3 regions of the Exiguobacterium sp. s149 genome follow, and region 2 is predicted to be linked to each of the others. Evidence: riboswitches for the same ligand, from Rfam matches in the RefSeq annotation. Region 2 holds a riboswitch; each other region holds the start of a gene.
What was found. Region 2 has a riboswitch for thiamine pyrophosphate ahead of thiT (energy-coupled thiamine transporter ThiT). Riboswitches for the same ligand answer to the same signal wherever they lie in the genome.
Positions count from the first base shown of each region.

Region 1: linked by a shared signal. The riboswitch ahead of KNP81_RS12465 (YkoF family thiamine/hydroxymethylpyrimidine-binding protein) and the one ahead of thiT (energy-coupled thiamine transporter ThiT) in region 2 are both predicted to bind thiamine pyrophosphate.
Region 3: linked by a shared signal. The riboswitch ahead of tenA (thiaminase II) and the one ahead of thiT (energy-coupled thiamine transporter ThiT) in region 2 are both predicted to bind thiamine pyrophosphate.

Region 1 is NZ_JACSLZ010000010.1:19,528-25,458, forward strand. It holds gene KNP81_RS12455 (ABC transporter ATP-binding protein) at 1-1,043, opposite strand, end outside; gene KNP81_RS12460 (ECF transporter S component) at 1,036-1,611, opposite strand; gene KNP81_RS12465 (YkoF family thiamine/hydroxymethylpyrimidine-binding protein) at 1,604-2,197, opposite strand; TPP riboswitch at 2,280-2,380, opposite strand; gene KNP81_RS12470 (GTP-binding protein) at 2,442-3,635, opposite strand; gene KNP81_RS12475 (hypothetical protein) at 3,739-4,002, opposite strand; gene KNP81_RS12480 (SMP-30/gluconolactonase/LRE family protein) at 4,015-4,896, opposite strand; gene rlmN (dual-specificity RNA methyltransferase RlmN) at 5,073-5,931, opposite strand, start outside.
Region 2 is NZ_JACSLZ010000004.1:102,137-108,067, reverse strand. It holds gene pknB (Stk1 family PASTA domain-containing Ser/Thr kinase) at 1-1,702, shown strand, start outside; gene rsgA (ribosome small subunit-dependent GTPase A) at 1,747-2,631, shown strand; gene rpe (ribulose-phosphate 3-epimerase) at 2,633-3,289, shown strand; TPP riboswitch at 3,309-3,409, shown strand; gene thiT (energy-coupled thiamine transporter ThiT) at 3,486-4,058, shown strand; gene KNP81_RS07165 (thiamine diphosphokinase) at 4,058-4,645, shown strand; gene rpmB (50S ribosomal protein L28) at 4,704-4,892, opposite strand; gene KNP81_RS07155 (Asp23/Gls24 family envelope stress response protein) at 5,146-5,508, shown strand; gene KNP81_RS07150 (DAK2 domain-containing protein) at 5,531-5,931, shown strand, end outside.
Region 3 is NZ_JACSLZ010000003.1:69,441-75,371, reverse strand. It holds gene thiD (bifunctional hydroxymethylpyrimidine kinase/phosphomethylpyrimidine kinase) at 1-742, opposite strand, end outside; gene thiM (hydroxyethylthiazole kinase) at 739-1,527, opposite strand; gene tenA (thiaminase II) at 1,524-2,198, opposite strand; TPP riboswitch at 2,280-2,384, opposite strand; gene pelG (exopolysaccharide Pel transporter PelG) at 2,446-3,894, opposite strand; gene pelF (GT4 family glycosyltransferase PelF) at 3,875-5,293, opposite strand; gene KNP81_RS05355 (DUF2194 domain-containing protein) at 5,290-5,931, opposite strand, start outside.

The DNA.
Region 1 (5,931 bases), on a different contig from region 2:
CTTCGTTTTTGACCGTGACTAAGCGAGAGTGGATGGTCGTTACGAAACGGTCCAAGCCCGAGCCGGTTCATGATGTCCTCAATCGGACGATTATGGCCATATGCGAGTTCACGTGTCACATCACTCGTGATAAACAGACGAGCCGGAGATTGTGGGACGAGTCCGACTTCTTGATGTTCGCGGGCAAGGCTCTTGAGCCAAGTCGATTTGCCACTGCCGTTTCGACCAAGTACGGCAATGAGATCACCCTCGGCGACGGTCAGCTCGCTCGCTGCTAGTTTGAATGTTATTCGTTTCAATTGCGGTACGTGAAATAAAACAGTATTTCCTTGTGTCACCTTAACCGGAGAGAACGTATAATCCGGGCGGGCAACGAACGGTCCGTCATAGTTGATGCGTCCGTTCACGAGCTCCACTTCTCTATCGAAGAACCCGCCCCATAGGAAGGGTCGATGTTCGATGACGACAACGTTTACCGTCTGTGCGACGTTGTCGAGCCACTGAACGAAACGGGTTGAGGTTTCGGGATCAAGGTGCGCGAGCGGCTCATCGAGTAGTAGCCATTCCGGCTTCCCGATCAAAGCACAGGCGACAGCGATTTGTTGCTTTTCACCACCTGACAGGTCATGAATGACTCGGTCACGATAATCGGTCAACTGCAATTCCGCTAAAATCGTGGCCACACGCGCCATCATCTCGTCCCTCGCCACGGCAAAATTTTCAAGTGTGAAAATCAATTCCTCCTCGACCGTCTGCATGACGAATTGACTGTCAGGATCTTGAAACACCGTTCCAACACGACGATTCACCTCACCAGCTGTATACGTGTCGTAAGAGCGGTCAAACAAATGTAATTTGCCTGTCACGATGCCATCGCAGTTATCCGGGTACAGACGATTCATCAAAGAGAACAATGTCGATTTCCCCGATCCGCTCGCCCCTGTGATGAGCGTCCTCCCAGCCGTTAATTGAAGCGTGATGTCTGTCAATACTTCGCGCTGTTTGTCCGGATAGCGGAACGCCAGCTGTTCTGCCTCAACCATGTACTCGTCCCTTACGCGCGAGGGCATACCCTTCGAGCGCACCCGTACGAAGCAACAAGTCGCTCAAAATCTTACCTCCCAGACCGGCAATGAGCATTCCGCTTGTCGCACGTAACGCGAACATCGTCGCTACGTATGTCGGACTGAGGGCAACGAGTCCACCCATGACATACGTATACGCGAAACTCGTCGCAGCTGCACCAAATCCGGCCAGCATGAGCACCCAAAGGTCATATCGCTTGTAGCCCGTGACCGCAAACGCCGCTTCAGCACCAAGTCCTTGAATGATCCCGACTAAAATAATACGAGGTCCAATCGCGTTACCAATCATCATCTCAATCGTCGCCGCAAGCACTTCTGACAAAAATGCTGCGCCAGGTCGGCGGATGATATAAGCCGCAATAATCGAGACGATGAACCAAATCCCAAAAATCCATTCGTACGCGATTGGTCCAATCAAGCCTGCCCATAGATTCCCGACATGGACGAACGCCAAATAGACGACAGCGAATACGACCGATAAAATGGCCAACAAGACGATTTCTTTTAACTTCCACGACTTAAGCATGCTGCTGTCCCTCGTGTGACGGGCTGTTCACGCTGAACGTGACCGTCATGACGACATGGCTCGTCTTCGCACGGACGCGGTCGAACGTCGCCTCGTAAAATGAAAACACCGGTTCGATGTCGCCGTGAATACCCGAGGCATAATGCATCGAGTCATTGAAAACGCCACGCTCTTTCGCAAACGCAATTTCTTCGTAGATGATGTCCATATACTTCGGGTCCCCGAGCGGATAGAGTGCAAATTGTGAAGATACGTACTGCGAGCCCGCCGTGCCATTCCCCGGCTCAGTCGTCACGTCGAGCAGATTGTCTCCTGCCGTGTCGCCTGGGCAGCCGACCGAGAACGTCCCGCTCATCGACACATGTTCTCCTGTCTTCGTCGCATGTGACAGGACGGCTTTGGCCACATCGAACACATGCTCACTTCGTCCACGGATGACCGTCGAGACGTCGTCGGTATGTCGCCAGACGTTTTGCAAGTTCGTCTCCTTCAATGCCCCTTTGATGACACTCACAAAATCAGACGTCATTGGGCTCAGCGTAAAGCGGAATCCGACGATCGGACTCCTTTCACATTGATTGTTCATGTTCTATTCCCCCTTAATTGTATGTACACAAAAAAGCCGCATCCATGAGAATGCGGCCACTCGTCCAATTTACAAATCCATTAGAAAAAGTGCCACACTTCCTCACGCCGGTATTACCCGGATCGAGTCATAAGGGATTGGAGCCATGCTCACATCTCAGCCGAAGCACCCCTAGTGTAGTCCAATGTATGCGGTTGTCTATGCAACGAAAAGTATAGACGACCACTCCGGATTTGTAAACGGTTTATGTGAAAGTCACGATACCGTTCCCCGGAAGCGTATCTTGCAACGTCGTCCAATCGAGGGTCATCTCCTCGTCTGTCAACAGACACGCGTCGAGTCCGGCCTCGATGACCGAACGCTCCATCCGCTGCCCAATCAAGACGAGCTCCGTCTGACGGTCCCCGTACGGCTCGACGTAATCGGCGGCGAGCTCGGGTTCTGCTGCGAACATAAGACGACGCTCTTCCTTCGGCAGCGTCGCGAGCCAACGTCCTGCGTGTTCAAGCGTCGAGGCGTACCCCGCTTGCGAGAACAGGCAGGCGAGGTCGTTTCGAGAAGCAATCCATAAGAACCCTTTGGCGCGGACGACTTGTTCCGGGAACGCCTCGATCCACGCATGAAGCCGCTCCGGGTGGAACGGACGGCGTCGACGATAGACGAACGAGCTGATGCCGTACTCTTCTGTCTCCGGCGTATGTACTTCCGCCTCAAGCTCGTGAATCCAGCCGGCGGCATGCATCGCCTGCTCGAAATCGAACAGATTGACGTCTAACAGCTCGGTCAATTCTACGTTCGCAAGGACCGACGTCAACAGTTTGGCGGTAGGATTGAGCGCCTTTAACAGCCCGGCCATCTCGTCGACTTCCGTCTCTGTCACGCGGTCCGCCTTGTTCAAGACGATGATGTCCGCGAACTCGATTTGATCGACGAGCAGATCGACGACTTCACGGACGTCCGTCTCATCGATGGCCTGCTTGCGTTCATGGAGTGACTCGCCCGAGTTAAAATCTTTCAAGAATCGATATGCATCGACGACGGTCACCATCGCATCGATATAGACGCGGCTCGTTAAATCGATCCCGAGGGCGTCATCGGCGTATGTAAACGTTTGAGCGACCGGAATCGGTTCTGAGATGCCGGATGATTCGATGATAATCCCGTCGAGTTCACGGTCGTTCGTGATGTCCTGTACCGCTTCGAGCAGGTCCTCACGAAGCGTGCAACAAATGCAGCCGTTCGATAGCTCGACCAATTTTTCGTCCGTCCGCGAGAAACCGCCCTGCTCAATCAATCGTTCGTCGATGTTCAACTCGCTCATGTCGTTGACGATGACCGCATATTTCTTACCTGACCGATTGTTCAACAGATGATTCATCAACGTCGTCTTGCCGCTCCCTAAATAACCGGACAGCACCGTGATTGGAATTCGTTTCATATATCCCCACTCCTAAATCGTAATCATTACTTTTTAGATAATGACGGGTCACCATTGTCTTGTCAAGAAAAAAACACGCCCGTTCCCAGACGTGTTCCTTTCCCTATTCTTCCAACGCCTTGCGTTCCGCCTCGGAGCGGGGATACGTGTTCGCCTGCCACTCGGCCCGATAAATCGAATCGAGCTGCGTCAGACCGACCTCATCCTCATCCTTATCGGCATCGACACTCGGGGCCTCATCCCAGCGCGGATTCAAATACGTGTGGTCGTCTTCCCGGTTCGCATCCAATAGTTTTTGGATCCCGACCCGGGCCACTGCCGCGAGTGCCAAACCGATGCCTGCACGAACGAGCAATCGCTTCACCATTTCTTTACCTCCTTATCGTCCAAACCGATAGAGCGGCATCCCTTTCACGTCTGTATCGATTTTAAAGACCGACCCTGCGTCCGGATGGGCTTTGAGCGCCTCGTCATCCATCCCTTCACGAGCCGTCGTGATGGCGAGTTGGTTCAAGTTGTCGCCGACAAAACAGCACGACGTGACGTTCGGGGCCGGCACGAGCACCTCGAGCACTTTTTCACCCGTCTCCGGGTTCCAGCGCGAGACGCGGCCGCCGGCAAAGTGCGCAATCCATAAGAACCCTTCCTCATCGGACGTCATGCCGTCCGGGAATCCTTCTTCGACTGTGAAATCGATGATGGCCTCCCCTTCGCCGAGCGTACCCGTCTTCAAGTCAAAGGCGTATTTACGGACCGTCTCGGTCGGTGTATCGATATGATAGAACGTCGAATGGTCGGGTGACCATGTCAGTCCGTTCGATAATGTCAACTCGCTCAACATGACCTCGGTCGTGCCGTCGCGATTCAGACGGTATAGCGTCGCTTGTTCCGCCTCGTCTTCAAGATGGAGCGTGCCGGCGAAGATGCGTCCGTACGGGTCGGCTTTGCCGTCATTGAAGCGGAGCTTTCCTTCTGGGTCGTCGAGTTCGACGATTTTATCGAGCTCTTTTGACGTCTCGTCCCACTCATAAATCCCGTCTTTCAAGCCGACGACGACGCCGTCCGTCACTTTCGGGACCGCGAACCCGATCTGTTGTCCCATATCGAACGACGACAGTTCATCTTCTTTCTCATCGTACCACCAGAGTGTATGTCCCTCGATATCGACCCAATAGAAGCGTTTCAGTTCCGCATCCCAACACGGCCCTTCCCCAAGCGTATTTCGAACTCGAATCCATAACGCAGCGTTTACTGTCTCCATTGAATTGCCTCCACTCTCTACATTGATTTCAAGTGACTATTCCCTGAGGGGGCAATCTCTATTCAACATTTCCCAAAATAGCAACCGCTCGGAAGAAAAATATTGAACCGGGCCGGCATCCTTCTAGGGCAGAAGACAAAAAAACTCCTTGAATCATGAGATTCAAGGAGTCTCTGTCATTTTGCGCCTTCGACATTCATATGCTTGCTGCGCAACTGGCCACAGGCCGCATCGATATCGGTCCCGTGCTCGAGGCGGACCCCGGTATTGATGCCCCGTTTCTTCAAGACGTCATAAAACGCCATGATGTCCTCGGACGTGCTCCGCTCATACTGGATATGCTCGTTGACCGGGTTGTACGGAATCAAGTTGACGTATGACTTGTCTTTAATATCGTCAATCAAGTCGGCAAGTTCCTCGGCGTGCTCAGGCAAATCGTTCACTTTCGATAAGAGAATATATTCGAACGTGATCCGCTTGTTCGTCGTTTCGACGTAATAACGGATGGCCGGCATGAGCTTGTCGAGCGGGAACGCCCGGTTGATTTTCATGATTTGCGTCCGAAGCGCGTCGTTCGGCGCGTGGAGCGACAGCGCCAAATTAATGCGCAAATCGAGGTCCGCGAACTTGTAAATCTTGTCGGCGAGTCCGCTCGTCGACACGTTGATTTTACGCGGTGCGATCGCGAGGCCGCGCTCGTCCTTGACGACACGGAGGAAGTCGACCAAGTTGTCGAAGTTATCGAACGGTTCCCCGATTCCCATGACAACGATATGGCTGACGCGAGCACCTTCCCCGACCTCGTCCAAGTAGTGTTGCACGGTCATGATTTGTTCGACGACTTCACCGGCCGTCAAATCGCGTGTCTTCTTCAACAGACCACTCGCACAGAAGCTACAGCCGATATTGCAGCCGACCTGTGTCGTCACACAGACCGAACGTCCGTATTTGTGACGCATGAGCACCGTCTCGATATAGTGCCCGTCGTGTAATTTAAGTAAAAATTTGACCGTCCCGTCGCCCGCTTCTTGTTTG
Region 2 (5,931 bases):
TGACATCTATTACATCGTCATGGAACACGTCGATGGGATGACGCTCAAACAATATTTGCAAGAAGAGTACATATCTGTCGACGAGGCGCTTCGCATCATGGGACAGATTTGTGATGCCATCGACCATGCCCATGCGAATCGAATCATTCATCGGGACATCAAACCGCAAAACATGATGATTGATCAGAGCGGCAACGTCAAAGTGACTGACTTTGGGATTGCGGTGGCCATGTCGAACGCGACGCTGACCCATACGATGTCAGTGCTCGGCTCGGTCCATTACTTTTCTCCAGAACAGGCGCGCGGAAAGTTCGCCGATGAGAAGTCAGATATTTATTCACTCGGTGCCGTCCTGTATGAACTCGTGACCGGACGCGTTCCGTTCATCGGGGAGACGCCAGTCGCCGTCGCACTTCAACATTTGCAAGACGACCCGATTCGACCGATGGATTTGAACCCGAACATCCCGCAAGCGCTTGAGAACTGCATCATGCAGGCGCTGGCGAAATCACCGGGCGCCCGTCACACATCGGTCGCCGCCTTTAAGAAGGATTGCATGACGGCGCTCGACCCGGAACGTGCGAACGAACCGAAACGCCTCAGTACGGAACAGGACGCATTCGATCAGACGCTCGTCATGTCACCGGTCGTCCCGGACGAACCGAACGTCAAAGAGACACCGGAACAACCGGTCGCACCGAGCGAACCTGAGACAGCGAACCCGAAGCCGAAACGGAAGAAGAAGTGGTGGCTATGGCTCCTACTCCTCTTCTTGTTGATTGGCGGCGGAATCGGGGCATATGTCATCGCCGATGAGATGTCCCGTGCCGTCGTGCCAGACGTCGTCGGGATGACGAACGACGAAGCGACGACCGAACTCGAAACAGCCGGTTTTGTCGTCGAAGCGACAGAGCGGGCGAGCGATAACATCGCCGCTGGCGACGTCATTTCGCAGACACCGCAAGCCGGTCGGAAACCGAAACGCGGAACGACCGTGACGATTGTCGTGTCGGCCGGGAAAGAGACGGTTGCGATGCCGGACGTCGAAGGATTGTCTCAGTCGGCGGCCGAGCGGACGCTCAAAGACCTCGACTTTGCGGATATCGAAATTCAATCCGAGGCGTCGGAGACGGTCGATAGCGGCGATGTCATCTCCCAATCGATTGCTCCGGACAACGAGGTCGTCCCGTCTGAAGAGACGGTGACGCTCGTCGTCTCGACCGGTAGCAATAAAGTCGAACTCGCCAATTTAGCCGGGTATACGTTTGAGGAGGCGACGACGTACGCCGAACAGAATAGCTTGAAAATCGTCAAACGAGACGAGTATTCAACGAGCGTGCCCGCCAACCAAATCATTCGTCAGTTACCGACGGCCGGAACAGCCGTCGACCCGGGGACGGAATTGACCGTCATCGTGTCGCAAGGGGTCGAACCGACCGACGTCTCGATTGAACGGGAAGTCAACGTCGAAATCGATCCGCCTGCTGAAGGCGAAGAACCTGTGGCACTCGATGTCGTCATTCGGACGGTAGACGCCCGTGGCGAAGTCGAAGTGTTGCGTGATAAGATAACGGAGACGACGACTTACTCGTATACACTCGTCATTGCACCGGACGAAGTCGGAACCGCGACGATCGAAGTCGACGGGGAAGTCGTCCGAACGGATACGGTGACGTACGCACAAGCAAAAGATTCACAATGAAGAGGTGGCGTGCGCGTCGCCTCTTTTTCTAAGGAGGTCATAGGATGAAAGGTACGATTATTCGATTACAAGGCGGGTTTTATGATGTCATGACGGAAGAGAAACAAGAGATCCGTTGTCGCGCCCGCGGCAATTTCCGCAACCGGAACATCTCGCCGGTCGTCGGCGATGATGTCGACATCCAAGACCAAGGAGACGGCACAGGCTACATCTTGGCCGTCGACGAGCGGTCGAACCATCTCGTCCGCCCGCCGATTGCTAACATCGATCAAGCGTTCCTGCTGTTCTCGGTCAAGGAACCGGCGTTCTCGTTCCATCTGCTCGACCGTTTCCTCGTCTTAATCGAATCGAAGCAAGTCCACCCGATTATCGTCTTAACGAAGATGGACTTGTTGACGGAGTCGGAGCTCGAAACGATTCAAGCAGCAGCAGCTTTATACCGGTCAATCGGCTATGAGGTCATCGAGACGTCGACGGAGAACGGGGCGGGGATCGAACAAATTCGTGGGTCGTTTAAGGAGAAGACGAGCGTGTTCGCCGGACAGACCGGTGTCGGCAAGAGTTCACTCTTGAACGCGGTCGCGCCGGAACTTGAACTCGCGACCGGGAAAATCTCGAAGTCGCTCGGCCGAGGCAAGCACACGACGCGTCACGTCACGCTCATCACGCTCGCTGACGGGCTCGTCGCTGACACGCCTGGTTTCTCGAGCCTCGAGTTCCCAGAAGAACTCGCAGTCGAGGAGATGCGCTGGTGCTTCCCTGAGTTTGTCGAACGGCATGACGACTGCAAATTCCGGGGCTGTGCCCATTTGAACGAACCGGGTTGTGCCGTCAAAGCGGCCGTCGAGGCGGGAGAAATCGCTTCCACCCGTTACGAGAATTATGTTACGTTTATGGCAGAGTTAAACGATAGACAACGGAGGTACTGACATGATTAAAATTGCACCATCAATTTTAGCGGCGGACTTCGCCAACCTAGAGGCAGAAGTGAAGGCGGTCCAAGAAGCCGGCGCGGATTATATCCATTTTGATGTCATGGACGGTCAATTCGTCCCGAACATCTCGATTGGTCTCCCGGTACTCGCAAGCTTACGGAAGAAGTCGGACATGGTACTCGACGTCCATTTAATGATCGACCAGCCGGAGCGCTTCGTCGAAGACTTCATCAAAGCGGGAGCGGATATCGTCACAGTTCACGTTGAAGCGACGAACCATTTGCATCGCGTGCTTCAACAAATTAAGGCGGCCGGAGCCAAGTGTGGCGTCGTTCTCAACCCGCATACGCCGCTATCGTTGATTGAACACGTGCTCGGTGACGTCGACATGGTCCTTCTCATGACGGTGAACCCTGGCTTTGGGGGTCAGAAGTTCATCGAATCGGTCGTGCCGAAAATCGCGGCGTTGAACGAGATGCGCCAAGCGCGCCGTCTCGACTTTGAAATCGAGATTGACGGCGGCGTCAACGCGGAGACGGCGAAATTATGTATCGATGCCGGTGCTGACGTGCTCGTGGCCGGCTCGGCCATCTATAACGAGCCGAGCTATAAAGACGCAATCGATAGCATTCGCAACGCATCTCGTGTATAATCGTCCATAGAACAACAAATATTGTCGCAAGGGGTGTCACATTCTGTGGCTGAGAGGCATACGCTAACCCTTTGAACCTGTTCCGTTCACACGGACGTAGGGATGTGGCGAAAATGCACGTTGCTACTCGATAGCAGCATGGCGTTTACGTCATGCTGCTTTTTGTCGTTCGCTCATAATTTAAGGAGGGAAATAGATGAAACAACGTTTAAAATTACAGGCGCTCATTGAAATCTCATTGTTCGCCGCACTCGGTTTGATTTTTGATTTGCTCATCCCGTTCCGGATGCCGCAAGGCGGGTCAATCAGCTTGGCGATGTTGCCGATTTTCGTGATGGCGTATCGTCACGGCTTGAAAGGCGGACTTGCGACCGGTGCACTCGTCGGAACGCTGCAATTGCTGTTCGGGGCCTACATCTTCACGCCGGTCCAGTTCCTGCTCGACTACACGTTCGCTTACGGTGTCGTCGGTATGGCGGGACTGTTCGCGGGTCAAGTGAAACGAGCCGCCAAAGATGAGGCAAAAAAGACGCTCGTCGTCTATTTGGTGCTCGGCGCGCTCCTCGGCTCACTGCTTCGTTACGGCGCCCACGTCTTGTCGGGGATCGTCTTCTTCGCCGAATACGCGGAAGGTCCGGTCGTCGCCTACTCGTTCGCCTATAACATGACGTACATGCTCCCGTCCTTCCTCGTGTCGGCCGTCGTCCTCGTCCTCTTGTTCGTCTCGGCGCCGCGCTTCGCGACGCTCGCGACCCGGGACGTCCGCTAATGCGGGTGTTGATTGTGGCGGCCAGCCCGGAACCAATCTCGGGACTCCCGCGTGACGTCGATTACATCATCGGCGTCGATGGGGGGTACGAGACACTGTTGAACCACGGGCTGAACCCAGATCTCGTCGTCGGCGATTTCGACTCCTTCACGGGCGAAGTGCCGATCGACGCCGTCCGTTATCCATCTGAGAAAGATGTGACCGACCTCGAGATCGCTCTCGAGGCGGCACGGGGGCATGGCGCGACTGAGATGCTCGTATACGGCGCGCTCGGCGGCCGGCTCGATATGACGCTCAGCAATATCGGTCTGCTCGAGGCGTATCCGGAGATGCGTCTCGTCACGGCAGGGCAGACGGTACGACTCGTCGGGTCGGGACGCTATGAACTCCCGCGTCAAGACGGTCACTATTTGTCGCTCATCCCATGGAAGCAGGCGAACGTGACCATCCGCGGCGTCAAATATCCGCTCGACCGTCACGATGTCGTCAGCCATGAGGCGCTCACCATCTCGAACGAATGGGACGATGAAACGGCGGACTTGATCGTGCACGAAGGTATGGTGCTCGTGCTGTATGTCAAAAAATGAACACAAAAAAATCCCATCGGCGAATGCCGCTGGGATTTATTTCGTTCGTGTATAAAAATTATACGCGTTCAACGAGACCTGATTTAAGAGCGCGAGCTGAAACCCAAACTCGTTTAGGTTTACCGTCAACGAGAATACGAACTTTTTGTACGTTTACACCCCAAGTGCGTTTTGTCTTGTTGAGTGCGTGCGAACGGTTGTTACCTGATTTAGGTGATTTACCTGTTACGTAGCATTTACGTGCCATGCGTTTCCCCTCCTTTTTTATGTGGGTTCGTCCTAATAGACACTCGTTTATATTAGCACGGGTTTTTTCACGATGCAACTAGAAAATCATAGGATGACAAGAAAAAAACTTGACATTACTGGAAAGGATTTTAATAATGAATGAGGGTTACGGCTACAATTGACCGAGTTTATGGAGCAGGTTCTTTTAATAACTAGGTACTTATTGTAGAATGTAGTGAAGGAATCATTCCGAATAAAGGAGGCTACTCCATATGGCAATTGAAATGAAGACAACATATGGCAATATTGACATCACGAACGACGTGGTCGCGACACTCGCAGGCGGTGCGGCGATGGAATGTTTCGGCGTTGTGGGAATGGCGTCTCAAGCTCAATTGAAAGACGGGATCGCAGAACTATTGAAACGTGAAAACTACGCCCGAGGCGTGGTCGTACGTCAAGATGGAGAAGACGTACATATCGACATGCACATCATTGTAAGCTACGGGACGAAAGTGTCGGAAGTCGCATACAACGTGCAAAGCCGTGTAAAATACACGCTCGGTGAAACTTTAGGATTAAACGTTTCGTCGGTAAACATATTCGTACAAGGCGTTCGTCTGACGAATGACTGACGAGAACGAAGGAGGATTTGGTGTGGGTTTAAAACGTTTAGATGGATTGGTGTTCGCGAACATGGTCGCGAACGGTGCAGCCAACTTGAGCCAGAATGCGGATTATGTAGATTCGCTTAACGTCTTCCCGGTGCCGGACGGCGACACGGGGACGAACATGAATTTGACGATGACATCGGGTGCGAAAGAAGTGGCCGCACTCAACTCGGCGAATATCGCTGACGTCTCATCGAAGTTTGCACGCGGTCTCTTGATGGGGGCACGTGGGAACTCGGGCGTTATTTTGAGCCAGTTGTTCCGTGGTTTCGGTAAAGCAATCGAAGGCAAGACAGAAGTGTCGACAGTCGATTTCGCCGAAGCTTTGAAACGTGGCGTCGATACGGCATACAAGGCGGTTATGAAACCGGTTGAAGGAACGATTTT
Region 3 (5,931 bases), on a different contig from region 2:
CGAGTCCATGCGTGATCGCGCATTGGATGAACCGCTTGGCTGTAACCGTCGCCTCGAGGATGGAATGCCCTTTGGCCAGTTCCGCCGTGAGTGCTGCCGAAAACGTACAACCGGTTCCATGTGTGTCACTCGTCTGGATGCGCGGGGCCGACAAGAGGAACGTCTCTGACGCCGTCATGACCAAATCGTCCGCAGTTGCGCCATCGAGATGTCCGCCTTTTAAGATGACAGCACGGACACCATACGCTAACATCTGCTCTGCTGCTTTAATCCGGTCTTCAAACGTCCGAATCGTCATGCCCGTCAACACTTCCGCTTCCGGCACGTTCGGCGTGACGACGGTCGCGAGCGGCAAGAGGGATGTCTTGAGCGCCTGGACCGCCGAATCCTGAAGTAGCGAGGCCCCGCCTTTCGCAATCATGACCGGGTCAACGACGAGCCGATTGAATGTGTGACGCCGCACCCCATCAGCGACCACCTCGATGCGCGCCGCATCGAACAACATCCCGGTCTTGCACGCCGCAATCGTAAAGTCTGAACCGATTGCATCGAGTTGTTGCGTCACGAGTTCCGGTGACACCGCCTCGACCCCATGCACCCCACGTGTGTTTTGGGCCGTGACGGCCGTCAAAACACTCGTCCCGAACACACCGAGCTCTTGGAACGTCTTCAAATCAGCTTGAATGCCAGCGCCACCGCCCGAATCTGAACCGGCAATCGTCAATACTTGGGGCCGTATCATGACACCACCTCGATACGGTCACTCGGCAACTCGACCGCCGTCATCTTGCCAAGCTCATTCAAGAAGTGAACGGGGAAGTCACCCGGTCCGTCAGCCAAAGCGGTAGCGAGTTCGCCGCACCGGGCATAGCCGGCGAGCGCCGTCGCCGTGGCCGTAACAGCATCCCGTTCGACCGCAAGGAACGCACCGACGACCGCACTGAGTAAACAACCGGTCCCTGTCGTCCGGGCCATCGCGCCAGTACCGCCTTTAATTTCAATCGTCACGTCCCCGTCGCTGACGACATCCGTTTCTCCGGTCACGGCAACGACACAGGTATAGCGTCGTGCCGCCTCACGCGCGATTTGATTCAAATCGTCTCGCGTTTCACCGGCGTCCACACCGCGCGCCGCCGCGTCGAGACCAATCAATGTCGCGATTTCTCCGGCATTCCCACGAATGACCGTCACGCGGACATGTTGCAGAATCGCTTTGGCGACGTCGCGCCGGAATGAGGTCGCCCCGACCCCGACCGGATCGAAGACGACTGGACGACCCGCTTGATTCGCCGCCTGCCCGGCTCGAATCATCGTACGTTCCGTCATTGCATCGAGCGTGCCGATATTAAGCACGAGCGCATCGCTCACGGATGCCATCTCGGCCACTTCTTCGACCGCAGATGCCATGACCGGGGCCGCCCCGATGGCGAGCAACCCGTTCGCTGAAAAGTTGGCGACGACGATATTCGTGATGTTGTGGATGAGTGGCCGTTCGGCTCTGACTTTGTCCCATAAGTCGCGCTTCATCGTGTTACCCCCGCCGGTAAATCCCACGACTCGAGCGTCCACGCCATCTCCCAAAACGCGTGTTCATAATAACAACTCTTCAAGAACAGCTGCTGATACCGGAATCGCTCTTCCGCGGTCGCCTGTCCGGCGAGCACGTCGAGCCGTTCAATCTGTTCCTCGACGAGGTCGCGGAACCATTCCGACCCGTACGTCGCAATCCACGTCGTATAAATCGGATGATCGGGTGTCGCGTCTTTCAATCGCTCCCCGATCTCATAATAGACCCAGTAGCAAGGCAAGATTGACGCGAGCACGTCGCCGAGCGTCGGCCCAGCCTGTTGCATATGCATCGCATAGGCGTAAGCCGTCGGGGCCGGTTCGAACGTCGCCCACTCCGCCTCCGTCACGTCGAGCAACGTAAAAAACTCACGATGCAGCGCATGCTCCGCTTCAATCGTGTGAAGGGCGTGCGTCAAAAAACGGCTCGCCACTTCCATATTCGGGGCGAGCGTCGCGCCTTTCGCCTGTACTTTCGAAAACTGATTCAAATAATACGAGTCTTGCATGACGTAATGCCGAAATTTCGCCTCGTCGAGTTCACCCGTTCCGAGTTCGCGGACGAACGGGTGATCAAAACTGGCTTGAAACAAAGCATCTGCCTCTTGTCGTAGATGTGCGGTGAATGTCATGTGTTCTCCTCCTTTGTGATTAAAAAAGACGCCGCCTCCCATAACGGAAGCGGCGTCGGATTTACACAAAGTGTACGAGAACAATCGGTTCGCCCACTTCCCTACGCTAGCGTGAACTAGATCAGGTTCAAAGGGTCTGGACCTCGTCCATCTCAGCCGCGTCACGCGACTCCCCTAGTGGTAAACATTATGAAATTCGGTCGTCTACGACCACATCATATCAGTCTTTCCCTGTACTGAAAACCCTTTATCGCGAAAAGCGCCGGTTCAACAACGTTCCCATTTGCGAGAACCGCTCGGTGCCGAGCTTGCGCCGGTTCGACGCGGCGAACACGTAATAATCGACTTTGCCCATGTAATAAATCAAACGCAGGCCGGCCAAGAAGAACGTGATCGTCGTGCTGACGGCAAAGCCGACACCGTACCAATCGATGCCTCGCGGCAAGAGCAGTAACGTGAACAACGCGTTCAATGTGAAGAACGAGATGTTGACGAACAACGCCCCGCGCCGGTCCTCGAAATAGAGCAATAACAGCGTCAAGATGAGAATCATCGCATTCGCGAACGCCGCGAGCGTCGTCATCCGAAAGATTTGACCAATCTCATCCGGGACGCCGATCCAACTGACGAACGCGCCCGCCATCAGGATGGCGAACAGCGTCACGACGCCTTGGCTCCGCGCGAGTCGAATCAACTCATTTTTCAATACGGACGTCATCGTCTGTTTCGCCTTCTCGATTTGATGGAGTGCCCCGCCGTAGTTGATCAATCCATAAAACGTACGGTAGCGCTCATAAAATCGGGTCTCGACGGCGACGACGAACAACAGTTGCGTCGGGATAATCGTCAAGTACGACCAAAAGATGGCCGTATCATAATACGGGTTGAACAGGAACGAGTCCGCGATGATGACACGTCCTTCACCGAACCAGATGATGAAATTCGTGACCCAAATCCCGAGCACGTACAACACGCCGATGGCGAACAAGTCCGGATAGTGGTCGAAGTACTTGAAGTACGAGAACTCTTTCACCGCGTAACGGAGCGGGAACGTCCGGAGCATCGCGAAGAATAACCCGAACAACGTCACAATCATCCCGACCGTGAAACCGAGCAACAGCTCGAGACTCGACGGGTCGACCATGAGACGGCTGATCGCGTAGACGCTCCCGACCGAGATGAGTCCACCGAGCAAGAAGCTATAGGCCACCGCTTGATAATACTTGGCGGCACTCAAGAACAAGAACATGACCCAGATGACGTTAATCGTCATAAATAAAACGAACAACGTCAGTTTGTACAGAAAATCGAGCGGCGACAATAGCCAAAAGATACTATACAGCAAGCCTGCGGCGAGAATCGTCACTTTGAGCATCCCGGTGAACACCGGAAAAATCTCATGCGCCTTTTTCTCATAAAACAAGTCCGCCACGTATCGTGTGACGACGAGCTGTTGAAAACTGAACAAGATTTGCGAGAAGATGAACGCGTACGAGACCGAGATCATGAAGAGCGTCCGTTCGGCGAGCGACAACGTCGGCATTTGGAATGCCAACCATTGAATCGTACCGACGACCAAGATGACGATCAACCACGGTCCGGACGTGACGAGGCCGGAGAACGTGTACGCCTTCAGCCGGGACGAATAGTAGTCTTCTTGAAACAACTTCTGCAACTTAAACCCGATGCCCGCCATACTGTTCCCTCCTCGCTTCATAGATAGCCTTATAGCGGTCCACGACTTGTTGGAGACGATAATATTGGCGGACCCGCTCCCGTCCGTTCTTGCCGAACCGCATTCGTTCCTGCGGGTAATCCATCATCCATTCGACTTTGTCGGCGACCGCTTCCGGATGAACCGGCGGCACGATGAAACCGGCCGGACCGAACGGGTCATCCGCTCGTCCGTATAAAAGCTCGGAACAGGCGCCGACATCGGTGGCGACCCACGGAATCCCGGCGGCCATGCCTTCGAGAATCGCGAGCGGCTGCCCTTCCGAGATGCTCGTCAGGAGCAGTAAATCAAAGGTCGGCAAATACGTTTGGACGTCCACTTTCCCGGCCAGTTCGACATAATCGCTCAATCCGCTCTGTTCGATGAGCAGACGGCACTCTTCCGCATATTCTTCATCCTCATCGAGTGGACCCATGATCGTCAGTTTGAACAGACGATGCCGCTCCTGCAAAATCTTGGCGGCATAAATCATCGTCTTCAAGTCTTTGATTGGGACGAGGCGGACGATGGCACCGATTTGAAACAGGTCGTGCTCCGGACGATCGATCGTCGCCTGGATTTGTCGATCGGCAATCCCGTTGGCGATAATTTTCGTCTTCTCGCTCGGGGCGCCGATCCATTCCTGATATTCGCGATTCCGCTCGAACAAGGTGATAATCTCATCGGCCGCGTTATACGCCTCCCGGGACAAATGGTGGAAGAAACGGACCCATCTCGGTTTATACGGCGCCGGAATCCAATACGACTGTAAAATCTCTTCCTCGCGTTCACGGGAATAGATGCCATGCTCGGTCAAGATGAACGGGATCCCTTGCGTCTCTTTCATGTAGGAAGCGACTACCCCGGCATAACCCGTCGATACGGAATGGACGAGATCGACTTTCGGGAGCGGCTGATGGAGCACCCGCAAAATCGGGGTGTACATGCTTTGCCACATCCAGAAATAGTCGATGAACGAGCCGCCGTTCATCTCTTCGGCGTAGGCGGCCTTGACGTTGCGCCAAAAGAACTCGCTCGCGAAAAATGACTCGCTCGAAGGCACTTCTTTCCCGAGTAGTCGCAGCGCTTGTCGATTCGGGCTTCTCAACATGAGCCAATCCGACACGTTCTGTTCGTCGTCGGCACCCCACTTCAATCGTCCCCTCGCTCGTTCACCTACGTCGTTCAAATACAGATGGGTGATGCCGGAGACGTTTGGAGGGAGCGCGTATTTCATGTCTTCCGGCCGTTTCTCGGTCGGTTGAATCGAGATGATTTCAAACGACACCTCGGGCATCGCCTCGATTAACGTCTGCGTCCAGCTCGAGACGCCTCCGCTCACGTACGGATAACTGCCCTCTAAGACGAGTCCGATTTTCATTGCGCTTCCCCCTTGATGGCGATTTCAGCGTTCGCCGCTGACAGTTTGACGAGATAGAGAGGTCGGTCGGCCTCCCACTGTTCGACCGTCCCGAAGTCAAATTTCCCTGTCTCGAGTGATTGGCCCGGTTTCAGGCGAATCGTGAAATGAGACGGATTGATGAGTCCTTCCCCGGCCAAATAGACCGTCGACTCATCGAACGTGACGTTCAAATCAGCTTGTTGGTAGGTGATCATCTTCTCGGTCGCATAATGTTGCGTATACGCCTCGAGATGCGGATATTGGTCTCTCACGTCATGGACGATTTTACGCAGGCTTGTGAACATCGTATCCCAGTCCCGCCCGAAGGCCCGGTCTGGATCGATGACATCATCCGGGTGAATGAAGTGTGAAAATACGCCGAAGTTGGCGATTGCATCGACCATCTGGAAAATCGAGCCGCGCTCTTCCCCGTAATCGCTCGTCACGCGCGGGAAATGATAGAGGTTCGGGTGTGTCGCATCAAACTCGAACTCTTGCACGAAGTCTCCATTCTCGGGTTCCCCGGTGTAAAGGGAGGCAATCGTGCGAAGGTTAGGTAACGCCTCTGCGATTGCATCGACACCAGTCCGGTTGAGCGCATTCGATGGCGGGACGTA